Regions from separate parts of the Mesorhizobium sp. LNHC209A00 genome, predicted to be linked through region 3. Evidence: predicted binding sites of a transcription regulator. Region 3 holds the regulator's gene; each other region holds the start of a gene.
What was found. The regulator PhoB, encoded in region 3, activates phosphate uptake and scavenging genes when phosphate is short. The targets are predictions, from matches to a motif close to TGTCATNNANCTGTCAT.

Region 1 (3,105 bases), on a different contig from region 3:
AATCCTGAAAGCACCTTGCCGGCACCGATCTCGTAAAGCGTGGTGACGCCGTTGGCGCCGAACCATTCCACCGTTTCGCGCCAGCGGACGCGACCGGTCACCTGCTCGACCAGGCGCCCGGCGATCCCGTCAGGATCGGTGGACGGCTGCACCGATACGTTGGACACCACGGGAACGATGGGCGCGGTCGTTGTCACGCCGGCAAGTGCCTCACGCATGACATTGGCCGCCGGCGTCATCAGCGCGGAATGGAAGGGCGCCGAAACCTGCAGCATCAGCGCCCGTTTGGCGCCTTTTGCGGTGCACAGTTTCGCTGCCAGTTCAACCGCCGCCTTCGCCCCCGATATGACCAGTTGGCCGCCGCCATTGTCGTTCGCCACCTGGCAGACGGCCCCCTTGCCAGCCCCCAGGGCGGCCTCAACGCAGGCGGCTTCGACATCGGCCTGCTCCAACCCGATGATCGCCGCCATGGCGCCCTCGCCGGCCGGCACCGCTGCCTGCATGGCGTTGCCGCGGATGCGCAGCAGACGGGCGGCATCGGCAACGGAAACGAAGCCGGCGGCGGCGAGTGCCGAATATTCGCCCAGCGAATGGCCGGCGACATAAGCGATCTTGTCCTTCAGCGAGAAACCGCGCGTTTCCAGCGCCCTGATCGCCGCCAGCGACACCGCCATCAGCGCCGGCTGCGCATTGGCCGTCAGCGTCAACGTCTCTTCGGGACCCTCCCAGATCAGCTTCGACAGGTTTTCGCCGAGCGCGTCATCGACTTCCTGGAAAATCCTGCGTGCCTCCGGAAAGGCATCGGCAAGATCCTTGCCCATGCCGACAGCCTGGCTACCCTGTCCCGGAAAGGTGAATGCAACGGCCATGCGAGGGCTCCCCTGACTGGTTTTGCTTGCCTGATACTACGAATTTTTCCTGCCTGTGACGCAAGGCAGGCCGCCAAGTCAAGCCACTTCAGCCCATGCCAATGGGCTTATCCATGTGTGAGTGCCTGTTCCGAAAGGCTTTTTGGCGATCACACCTGATGAAAACCGCTCACGAATCGTTCGCTGGCTCTTCTTATTTCCGCCACAGGCGCTAGCTTTGCGTGACAATTATATGACAATCGAATGACGTGGGTTGTCTTCGGGTGGGAAGTTAAAGTGGCAAAGAGTTTCAAACGTGCCGGCAACGCGGCGCCGCAGTTCCTGGAAGACGATCCGTCCACCGGCTATCTGCCGGGTCGTAGATGGCCTGTTGTCCGCTACGGGCTGATCAGCCTAGTGATCTCGGCCGTCCTAGTGTTCGCCATCGAATTGATCGTGCGCGGTGATATCGCCGGCACCGTTTCCTTCTTCCTGCAGCCGTTCAAGCCGGGCTGGACAACCATCGTCGTCTTCGCGCTGGTCCTGATCGGTCTCGACGCGGTGCTCGGCCGCAGTCATCAGAGCCTGATGATCGTTGCGCCGCTGACCCTGTCGCTGGCCTTTGTCGGCCACCAGAAGTCGCATTATCTCGGCGATCCGCTCTACCCGACGGATTTCCTCTACGCCCGCCAGATCTTCGCCCTGTTGCCGCTCTTGGTGCGTGAGCGGCCAATGACGGCGCTGGCCATGGTCGCGGGCATCGTCGCCGGCCTGTCCCTGCTCGTCTATGGCTGGCGGCTATGGCGCCGCAAGATTCCGGCCCTCAGCCGCAAGGGCCGCCTTGCCCGGCTGACGTTGGCGGTGCCGCTGCTCGCCTTCTTCGTCTCGATCATGGATTACGCCACCTTCTCGTGGACCAGGGACCGGCTGCAGATCATCCCGATCATGTGGGACCAGAAGGAAAACTACGCCTCCAACGGCTTCGCGCTCGCCTTCGCGCTCAACGTGCCGATGGCGCATGTCTCGGCACCGCCGGGCTATTCCGACAAGGCGATCGCGGCGATCGAGCGGCCCGAGGTGACCGCCTCGGTGCCGGCCCAGAAGCCGGACATCATCATCGTCATGAGCGAATCCTTCTGGGATCCAACCAAGCTGCCCGGAGTCACCATTAACCCCGATCCGATGCCCAATGTGCGGGCGCTCCGCTCGGGCTCGATGTTCTCGCCCGAATTCGGCGGCATGACCGCCAACATCGAATTCGAAGCGCTGACCGGCTTTTCCAATGCTTTCCTGCCGGCCGGCAGCATCCCCTACCAGCAATATGTCCGCACCCCGACGCCGTCGATGGCGACCTTCTTGAAGAGCGAAGGCTATAGGGCACGCGCCATCCATCCAGGCACGAACTGGTTCTGGAACCGCGGGGCGGTCTATGCCGATTTCGGTTTCAACGACTTCAAATCGGAAGAGACGCTGCCGCCCATGGAAAAGCGCGGACCGCTGGCATCCGACGCGGCGATGACCGACGAGATCATACGCGAAGCGGACGCCAGCGAGGACCCGGTGTTCTTCTTCGCCGTTAGCCTGCAGAACCACGGCCCCTATGAACCGAACCGTTATTCGAACCCGACCCATTCGGTGCAAGCGCCGATCAGCCAGTGGGCGCGCGACTCGCTGCTCTCTTACGCCGAAGGTTCAGCCGACGCGGACCGCGGCCTTGAACGGCTGATCGAATGGGCCAAGACGCGCGAGCGGCCGACGATTGTCGCGTTTTTCGGTGACCACCTGCCGCCGCTCGGACCGGTCTATGTCGAGACCGGCTTCCTGAAGGACAACGTCGCACCGCGCAAGGAACCGACGCCGGAAGCCGCCCTCGAACATCACGCGACACCGCTGATCATCTGGTCGAACCGCTCGGGCCCGGTCGAGAACCTGGGCACGGTCAGCCCCGCGTTCCTGCCCTATCATATCCTCACCGCCGCCGGCATCACCCATCCTTACTACACCGGCTTCCTGGGCGAGATGCGGGAGCGCTATCGCGTTGTCGACCGCAACCTGCTGCTCACCCCGGCCGGCGCGGCCACGCCCGACTGGTCGCGTCAGAAGGAGATCGACCCGGCGATCCGCGATTTCCAGCTGATCCAGTATGACATGATGTTCGGCAAGCGCCATGCCGCGCCCGACTTCTTCCCCGAAACGGTCGACAAGGTCGTCGTGCATACGAGTTGAACCGATCGGCGGGCGATTGATTTCCCTGCCG
Region 2 (3,105 bases), on a different contig from region 3:
GCGCGGTGGCTCATCCGCGGTTCGCTCCGGTCTACCGGCTAAGATCCAGCGCCGCGCTCAGATCCCCCATCGGCGGCTCGCCATTGGCGGCCAGCGCCTTGTCGCGGGCGACGATGCCCGTCAGCACCGGCAGATCGTAGCGCGCGGTGATGAAGCGCAGGATCGACGTCGTGTCGTATTGCGTGTGGTCGACCGTCCCCATCCTGGCGTAGGGCGAGATGACGAAGGCCGGGATGCGGTTGCCCGGGCCCCAGCGGTCGGCCTTCGGCGGCGCGACGTGATCCCAGAAGCCGCCATTCTCGTCATAGGTGATGACGACCAGCATGTGGCTCCATTGCGGGCTCTTCTCCAGATGCGCGACGAGGTCGGCCAGATGTTGGTCGCCCGATGTCACGTCGGCATAGCCTGAGTGCTCGTTGAGGTTGCCCTGCGGCTTGTAGAAGGCGACCTGCGGCAGCTTGCCGTCGTCGATCTCCTTGATGAATTCGGCGCCATTCAGGCCGCCATCCCTGAGATGCTCGGTGCGCGCGGCGGTGCTGGGCGCGTAGGCGGCGAAATAGTTGAACGGCTGGTGGTGGAACTGGAAGTTCGGCACCGGCGTGGCGTTCTTACCGTCGAGGGTCGCCTGCCAGGCGCCGGCGTACCAGGCCCAATCGATGCCCTTCAGCGACAGGAGATCGCCGATGGTGATGTCGTGCTGCGGCGGCAGCGTGGTGGGCGCGGCCGGATCGGCCAGCGCCTTGTCGCCGCCCTCCGCCGGCTTGTTGGCGCTCGGCTGATAGGGCGGCTGCATGGCGTTGACGGCGTAAAAATCGGGCGTGATGGCGCCGTCATTGGCGAATTTCGGCACGCCGCCCAGCGCCGACGGCGGCGAATTGTCGGCCACCTTCAAGGTCGTGCCGTCGGCCTCGACCACGGCGATCTGGCCCTTGATCGGACTGGTGTCGGCATGCGGATAGACCGGCGTACAGGCGCAGGCGAGTTGGAAATGGTTGAGGAAGGAACCGCCGAAGGCGCCCTGGAAGAAATTGTCCGCCAGCACGTACTTCTTGGCTATCCGCCACATCGGCAGGATCGAGCCGTCATAATGGCCCATGACCAGGCCGCCGGAATCGGCCCAGGCGACGAATTTGTCGTTCTTGCCGCCGTCGATCTGCATCTGCTCCTGATAGAAACGGTGCCACAAATCGTGGGTGATGACATTGGTTCCTTCGTTGAAGCCCTTGGGATCGTCGATGGCGAAGGCGGCGTTGGCGAGATGCGCGGTCTGCGCCTCCGTCACCACGGGGGTGACGCCTTTTCCGGTCAGCCCACCCCAGGCCGGCGGCAGTTCGGTGAGCGGCTTGCCATCGCGGTCGAGCTGGCGCGCCTGGTCGGCCGAGACATTGGCCAGCCCATTGGCGCCGGGGAAGCCGCCATAAAGATTATCGAAGCTGCGGTTCTCTGCATAGATGACGACGACGGTGTCGATCTTGTCGAAGCCGGGAGGGGCGGCATCGGCGGCCGCAAGGGGAAACCAGGCCGAACCGGCCAGACAGAAGGAAGTGAGGAACTTGAGCCTCGTCATGGAAAGACCTCGTGGCTTGACTGTGGCTAATGGGGCTATGGGGCTATGGCGCGGCAACCATAGGCAGCTAACGTGGCTGCCTTGTCACCTTTGTGACATCGGCCGCCTCGGCGAACACGGTTTCGTGAGCACTGGGACCGGTCATCAATCCGTTGCACTGCGTTCTTATTTCCGGGCCAAAGCGGACCGTGGCCCATGATGATGAGACGATGGAAAAGCCTGATGATCGCGAGCGCCGCGATCTCGGCATTTGGCTTTGCCGCGCCCGCGAATACGGCGGGGCCGGACGGCGTCCATCCCGGTCCGCTGTCGCGTGGGCAAGCCTTCGCACGCGCCGAGGCGCTGACTGCCTTGGGGCGAAAAATGTTCTTCGACCCGGCGCTCTCGGCTTCGGGAAAACAGGCCTGTTCCTCCTGCCACGATCCGCGCCACGCCTTCGGTCCGGCCTCCGCATCTCCCGTCGAGAGGGGCGGCCCGAACCTCGACCAGTCCGGCGTGCGCGCGGTGCCGTCGCTGCGCTACCTCGAGGCGGCGCCCGCCTTCACCGAGCATTTCCACGATTCCGAGGACGAGGGCGACGAGAGCGTCGACAATGGCCCGACCGGCGGCCTGACCTGGGACGGTCGCGTCGACCATGGCGAGGACCAGGCGAAAATCCCCCTGCTCTCGCCCTTCGAGATGGGCAACAAGGATGCCCTGGCGGTCACTGCTGTCTTGCGCAAGTCAGCCTATGCCGACGAGTTCAAGGCAACCTTCGGCAACGATGTCTTCGACCGCCCGGGCGATGCCTTCGACGCCGCCGCCGAGGCGCTTGGCACGTTCGAGCAGAGCGCGGCCGACTTCTACCCCTATTCCAGCCGCTACGACGCCTTCCTCGCCGGCAAGGCAACGCTGTCGGCGCAGGAACTGCATGGCCGCGAACTGTTCGAGGACGAGGCGAAAGGCAATTGCGCCTCCTGCCACCTCAGCGAACCGGCCAGTGACGGCGAGCCGCCGCAATTCACCGATTTCGGCCTCATCGCCATCGCCGTGCCGCGCAACCCGACCATCCCGGCCAACGCCGATCCGGCCTACGTCGATCTCGGCCTGTGCGGCCCGCTGCGCACCGACTTCAAGGGCCGGACGGAGTATTGCGGCCTGTTCAAGACACCGACCCTGCGCAACGTCGCGCTGCGCAAGAGTTTCTTCCACAACGGATACTTCCACACGCTCCACGACGTGGTCGCCTTCTACGCCAGCCGCGACACCGACCCTGGCCGCTGGTACCCCAGCAATGCCGACGGCACGATCAGGCAATATGACGATCTGCCAAAGGCTTACTGGCCGAACTTGAATCAGGATCCGCCCTTCAACGGCAAGAAGCCCGGCGACAAACCGGCCCTCAACGAGGCCGAGATCGACGACATCGTCGCGTTTCTCGCCACGCTCAACGACGCCGACCACCGGGCAGTGCCGGCGAACTGAACCCTGACGCGCCCTGCCCAGTCCCGGGCCTTCCCACCCGCGAAGAACGGGGGGCTCCATCCCTGCAGGATTTA
Region 3 (3,105 bases):
CATGACGATTGCCGCCGAGGCAGCCGCCAAGGCGAAGATCGAGGTCAAGAACCTCAATTTCTACTACGGCCAGTCGAAGGCGCTGAAGGACATCACCTTGTCGCTGCCCGAGCGCAGCGTGACTGCCTTCATCGGACCGTCGGGTTGCGGAAAGTCGACGCTGCTGCGCGTCTTCAACCGCATCTACGAGCTCTACCCCAAGCAGACCGCCGAGGGTCAGGTGCTGCTCGACGGCCAGAACGTTCTCGACCGCTCGCAGGACCTCAACCTGTTGCGCACCAAGATCGGCATGGTGTTCCAGAAGCCGACGCCGTTCCCGATGTCGATCTATGAGAACATCGCCTTCGGCGTCCGGCTCTATGAGAAGATCGGCAAGGCCGAGATGGACGGCCGTGTCGAGCAGGCGTTGAAACGCGCCGCGCTCTGGAACGAGGTCAAGGACAAGCTCAATGCCAGCGGCCTCAGCCTGTCCGGCGGCCAGCAGCAGCGGCTTTGCATCGCCCGCACGGTGGCGGTGAAGCCGGAGGTCATCCTGCTCGATGAGCCGGCGTCGGCGCTCGACCCATTGTCGACCGCGAAGATCGAGGAATTGATCGACGAGTTGCAAGCCGACTACACAATCGTCATCGTCACCCACAACATGCAGCAGGCCGCGCGCGTCTCGAAGCAGACGGCTTTCATGTATCTGGGCGAGCTGGTCGAATTCGACAAGACCGAGAAGATCTTCACGTCGCCTCGCGAGAAGCGCACGCAGGACTATATCACCGGCCGCTTCGGCTGATCTCACGCATACGAGGACCAGGATCATGGCCGAACACACAGTCGCAGCCTTCGACGAGGATCTCGGACAGATCAGCAGGCTGATCAGCGACATGGGCGATCTCGCCGGCATTATGGTCGGCGGCGCCACCAAGGCGCTGCTGAATTCCGACAACGCGCTGGCACAGCGCGTCGTCTCCGACGACGCCATCATGGACGCGCGCCAGCGCGAACTCGATGATCGCGCCATCACCCTGATCGCCAAGCGCCAGCCGATGGCCGACGATCTGCGTCATGTGGTCGGCTCGATCCGCATGGCGGGCGATCTCGAACGCATCGGCGACCTTGCCAAGAACATCGCCAAGCGCGTCGGCTCCGTCGGCCTCACCGCCACGCCGCGCGACCTGTCGCATTCCATAGACTCCATGGCGCAGCTGGTGCTGATCCAGGTGCAGGGCGTGGTCGAGGAATATGCGGCCGGCGATGCCGCCGCCCTCGCCAAGCTCAGGAATGACGACGAACGCATCGATGTCAAATACACTTCGGTCTTCCGCGAACTCCTGACCTACATGATGGAGGATCCCCGCAACATCACGGCTTGCACGCATCTTTTGTTCTGCGCCAAGAATCTCGAACGCATCGGCGATCATGTGACCAACATTGCCGAGAATGCATATTATGTGCTGACCGGCACGCAACTGCCCGCCAACCGTCCGAAGCAGGACGAGACGGCGATGTCGGTGCCGGCGGCTTGACGGCAGGGATGGTCAATCGATGATCGCGCCACGCATCATGGTGGTGGAGGACGAGGAGCCGCTGGGCGTGCTCCTCCGCTACAATCTGGAGTCCGAGGGTTACCAGGTCGAGGTGGTGACACGCGGCGACGAAGCCGAGATCCGCCTCCAGGAAAACGTGCCCGACCTCCTGGTGCTCGACTGGATGGTGCCGGCGGTTTCCGGCATCGAACTCTGTCGGCGCCTGCGTATGCGGCCCGAGACGGAGCGGTTGCCGATCATCATGCTGACGGCGCGCGGCGAGGAGAGCGACCGCGTGCGCGGCCTCTCGACCGGCGCCGACGACTATCTGGTCAAGCCGTTCTCGACGCCGGAATTCATGGCCCGGGTCAAGGCACTGCTGCGCCGCGCCAAGCCGGAAGTGTTGTCCAGCGTGCTCAAGGTCGGCGACATCGTGCTCGACCGCGAATCGCACCGGGTCTATCGCAAGAAGAGCGAGATCCGGCTCGGACCGACCGAGTTCCGCCTGCTCGAGTTCATGATGCGCCATCCCGGCCGCGTATTCTCGCGCAGCCAGTTGCTCGACAATGTCTGGGGCGAGACGATCTACATCGACGAGCGCACCGTGGATGTGCATGTCGGCCGCCTGCGCAAGGCGGTAAACAATGGCCGCATGCCCGATGTGATACGCACCATCCGTGGCGCAGGCTACGCGATCCGCGAGGATTGAGATCAGGCCACGTTGTTGCCGGATCTCACCTGCACGCCCGGCGCGAAGATCTCCTGGTCGACGAAGGTGAGCGCGCGCATGGCGCAGCCCTCGCGGATCAGCGGCAATTCGTTCGGCTCTGTATCGAAGGAAATCGACGTCGAATGCTGGCCGCCGGCGGTCTGGGCGATGGCCTCGCGCAAGGCCGGCTCGATCAGATCGAAGGCGGCGGCGCTGACGCCGACCATCGCAACGGGCGCCGGATCGATCAGCGCGAACAGGCTGCCAAGCCCATAGCCCAGCGCCTCCCCGGCTTTGCGATAGGCCTCGCGTTCCGGTCCGTCTCTTTCGCGCGCCGTGGCCGCCAATGCACGCATGTCGGCGTCGCTGACGTCGACCGGTTTGGCGTCCTCACCCATCTGTCCTGCATTGCGCCAGATGGCATAGTTGCCGGCATAGGCCTCGACGCAGCCGCGCCGCCCGCAGCGGCAGAGCGCGCCGCCCGGGCGATGGATCATGTGGCCGAACTCGCCGCCCGAGGAATGGGTGCCTGTGAACAGCTCGCCCTTCAGCACCAGGCCCATGCCGATGCCGTGCGAGAGCAGGATGGCGATGAAGTCGTCGCGGTAGCGCTCGGGGTCGCGCCAGCGCAGCGCCACCGCCATCATGTTGCAGTCGTTCTCCATGGTGGCGGGGATGCCGAATTCGGCTTCGAGTATATCGGCGAAGGCAATGTCCGTCTGGGGCGTGATCGGCGACCACAGCATGGCGCGCGCCTCGGTGTCGGTGATGCCCTGGATTGCCAGCGCGATGCGGGCGATGTTGGCGACGTCGAGGTCGGGATCCTCGAGGCGGCGCCGGACGATGGCCACGCATTCGCCGGTCAGCGCCTCGCGCGACATT
Region 4 (3,105 bases), on a different contig from region 3:
CGGCGGACCGGGCTTCGATCTGGCGCGGGCAGAGGGGTTGGGCCTTGCCGGTCTCAGGGAGCGGGTTGAAAGCATTGGCGGCCAATTCGAAACACTGACAGGGCCGAAAGGCACGAAGCTGGTGATCCGTCTTTCGGTCGAGGAGCAAGCATGATCGGCGCCATCCGCATTGCCATTGTCGACGATCATCCGCTGTTCCGCGAAGGCGTGACGCGCAGCCTGTCGGAGATCGGCGGCTTCGAGATGGTCGGCGAAGGTGCGACCGCGCAGGACGCGGAGCGCATCGCCTCGACCATGCAGCCCGACATATTGCTCATCGACATTTCCATGCCGGGCGGCGGCCTGGCCGCGGTTGCCAGCATCCTTGCCGACCATCCCGCCCAAAAGATCGTCATGCTGACCGTTTCGGAGGCGAATGCCGATGTGACCAAGGCCTTGAACGCCGGGGTGCTCGGCTATGTCCTCAAAGGTGTCGGATCGCGCGCGCTTGCCGATATCCTGCGCAACGTGGCAACCGGCGAAAGCTATCTTTCGCCGATGCTGTCAGCCCGGCTGCTTTCCGATGTGCAGTCCCTGCAGCCCGCCAACGGGGTCGCGGACCGGCTGCGGCAACTCACCGGCCGGCAGACCGAAATACTGCGGCTGGTGGCGGAGGGACTGAGCAACAAGGAAATCGCCTTGCGCCTGGAGCTGCAGGAGAAGACCGTCAAGCATCACATGACGGGGGTGCTGTCGAAACTCAACGTGCGAAACCGTACTGAAGCGGCCCTCATCATGCGCGAGTTTCGCGACCGCGACAGGGACCGTTCGTAGCCATCGCGGAACGCCGCGAGACGAGGTCACCTCCGCCGGGGGCGGCGGAGGTGACGTGTGAAACTGGTCGTTGCCTGTCGACCAACTTCACAAGGCCGAAATTCAGGGGGCCGAAATTCATGGGGCCGAAATTCATGGGGCCGAAATCCAAATCGCCGAAATTCAAAGCGCCTTGAGCCGGCTGGCATCGGCCGGTGTGGCACGGCGATCGATGATCGTGCGGCCGAGCTTATCCATCATGCTGAAACGGCCGTTCTCGATCTTTTCCGTCAAGCCGTCAGGGTGCTGAACTGTAATCTTGTTGCCGTCCACGTCGACCGTGTCGCCGGTCATGGCGTTGACATGGCTTGTGCTCTGGTCGCCCTGGCCCTGGCTCTTACCCTTTCCGCTATTCCCGCCGCCGCTGTTTCCGCCATTGCCACTGTTGCCGTTGTTGCCGCCACCGTTGCCGTTGTTACCCCCACCACCGTTGCCGCCATTGCCACCGCCATTGCCGCCGCCACCGCCGTTGCCGCCCTTGTCGGCATGTGCGGTCGCGGCATCGAGTCCAGGCACGAAGCCATGGAAGACTATTTCATAGGGAGCGATGGCTAGCGCCAGGACGGCCGCCGATCCGATAGCCAGACGGCAACAACGGGCCGTGATCGATCCACGCATACTGATCTCCGTCGATTGAGCCGGCGTGCCCACCCCAACGTTGCAGTGCAACAACATCGCCGAAAGACGTGGTGGCCGGAAGCGACCCCCGACCGTTGCGTTTGTCCCCCAGGACCTTTGCAGGCGCAAGATCGGACCAAAGTCCCAGGGCGACGCGTGGAGAATCGCCCTCGCGAGTGAGCAGCAGCGGAGATACCATGTCACGAAAATGTGATCAGCCTGCCGTAAGCGGTCGAACAGGCAACAAGCTCCAGCCAAAACCAAGCCAGAGGTTCCCATGACCGAACATCGATCCCCCGACGCCCGATTCCGCACCAGCCTGCTCGAGGAAAACGAGGGCCCCGCCAACAATCCTAGCCAAAACCGCACCATGGGCGAGATCATCGCCGCGCGATTCTCGCGCCGCGGCTTCCTCAAGGGTTCGCTTGCTGTTTCGGCGATCGCCGCCACCGTCAGCCCGCTGGCCATGATCGCCGCCGACGATGCCCGTGCCGCGGAAGGTTCGGCCTTCAAATTCGACGAGCTGGAGGCCGGTATCGACGACAAGCACCACGTCGCGCCCGGCTACGACGCCGACGTTTTGCTGCGCTGGGGCGATCCGCTGTTTGTCGATTCGCCGGAATTCGACCCCACGAAGCAGTCGGCGCAAGCCCAGGCCAGGCAGTTCGGCTACAACAACGACTATGTCGGTTACATCCCGCTCGACGGCTCGGCCGAACATGGCCTGCTGGTGGTCAACCACGAATACACCAACCCGCATCTGATGTTCCCGGGCATCGTCAAGATCGTCGAGAAGGACGGCAAGAAGTCGGCCGAGGTGGCGCCGCTCTCGAAGGAGCAGGTCGATGTCGAGATGGCCGCCCATGGCGGCACCATCGTCGAGATCCGCAAGGAGGGCGGCAAATGGCGGGTGATTCGCGACGGCAAGCTCAACCGCCGCATCACCGCCAACACCGAAATGGCGTTGTCGGGCCCGGTCGCCGGCCATGACCGCGTGAAGACCAATGCCGACCCGTCCGGCGTCAAGGTGTTCGGCACCATCAACAATTGCGCCGGCGGGGTCACGCCCTGGGGCACCTATGTGATGTCCGAGGAGAACATCCATGGCTACTTCTCCGGCGAGCTGCCGGAGGGCCACAAGGAGGCCGCCAACTACAAGCGCCTCGGCATTCCGGAAGGCGCCTATGAATGGGGCGCGCACTATGACCGCTTCAACCTGGCCAAGGAGCCGAACGAGCCCAACCGCTTCGGCTGGATCGTCGAGGTCGATGTCAACGACGCGGCCTCGGTACCGCGCAAGCGCACCGCCATGGGCCGCTTCAAGCATGAGGGCGCCGAATCGATCGTCGCCAAGGATGGTCGCGTGGTCTTCTATCTCGGCGACGACGAGCGCTTCGACTATGTCTACAAGTTCGTCACCAAGGGCATGTTCAACGCCGGCGACCGCGCGGCCAACAAGGATATGCTCGACGACGGCACACTGCATGTCGCAAAATTCGCGGAGGACGGCTCGGTCGAATGGATGCCGATCGTGTTCGGCCACGGCCCGCTGACGGCGGAAAACGGTTTTGCCGGCCAGGCCGACGTGCTGATCGAGACACGCCGCGCCGCCGACCTGCTTGGCGCCACCAAGAT

Region 1: X739_RS144850 (LTA synthase family protein) is a predicted target of PhoB. The motif match lies at 1,091-1,107, and genes of this name have one in related genera.
Region 2: X739_RS141085 (acid phosphatase) is a predicted target of PhoB. The motif match lies at 1,650-1,666, and genes of this name have one in related genera.
Region 4: X739_RS159150 (PhoX family phosphatase) is a predicted target of PhoB. The motif match lies at 1,669-1,685, and genes of this name have one in related genera.

What each region holds. Positions count from the first base shown of each region.
Region 1 is NZ_AYWT01000009.1:130,843-133,947, forward strand. Features, by position in the region: gene fabD (ACP S-malonyltransferase) at 1-869, opposite strand, end outside; gene X739_RS144850 (LTA synthase family protein) at 1,113-3,074, shown strand.
Region 2 is NZ_AYWT01000016.1:50,102-53,206, reverse strand. Features, by position in the region: gene X739_RS141085 (acid phosphatase) at 32-1,567, opposite strand; gene X739_RS141090 (cytochrome-c peroxidase) at 1,763-3,031, shown strand.
Region 3 is NZ_AYWT01000006.1:238,661-241,765, forward strand. Features, by position in the region: gene pstB (phosphate ABC transporter ATP-binding protein PstB) at 1-781, shown strand, start outside; gene phoU (phosphate signaling complex protein PhoU) at 807-1,514, shown strand; gene phoB (phosphate regulon transcriptional regulator PhoB) at 1,534-2,223, shown strand; gene X739_RS148930 (ROK family protein) at 2,226-3,105, opposite strand, start outside.
Region 4 is NZ_AYWT01000002.1:719,003-722,107, reverse strand. Features, by position in the region: gene X739_RS159135 (sensor histidine kinase) at 1-154, shown strand, start outside; gene X739_RS159140 (response regulator transcription factor) at 151-813, shown strand; gene X739_RS159145 (hypothetical protein) at 976-1,470, opposite strand; gene X739_RS159150 (PhoX family phosphatase) at 1,748-3,105, shown strand, end outside.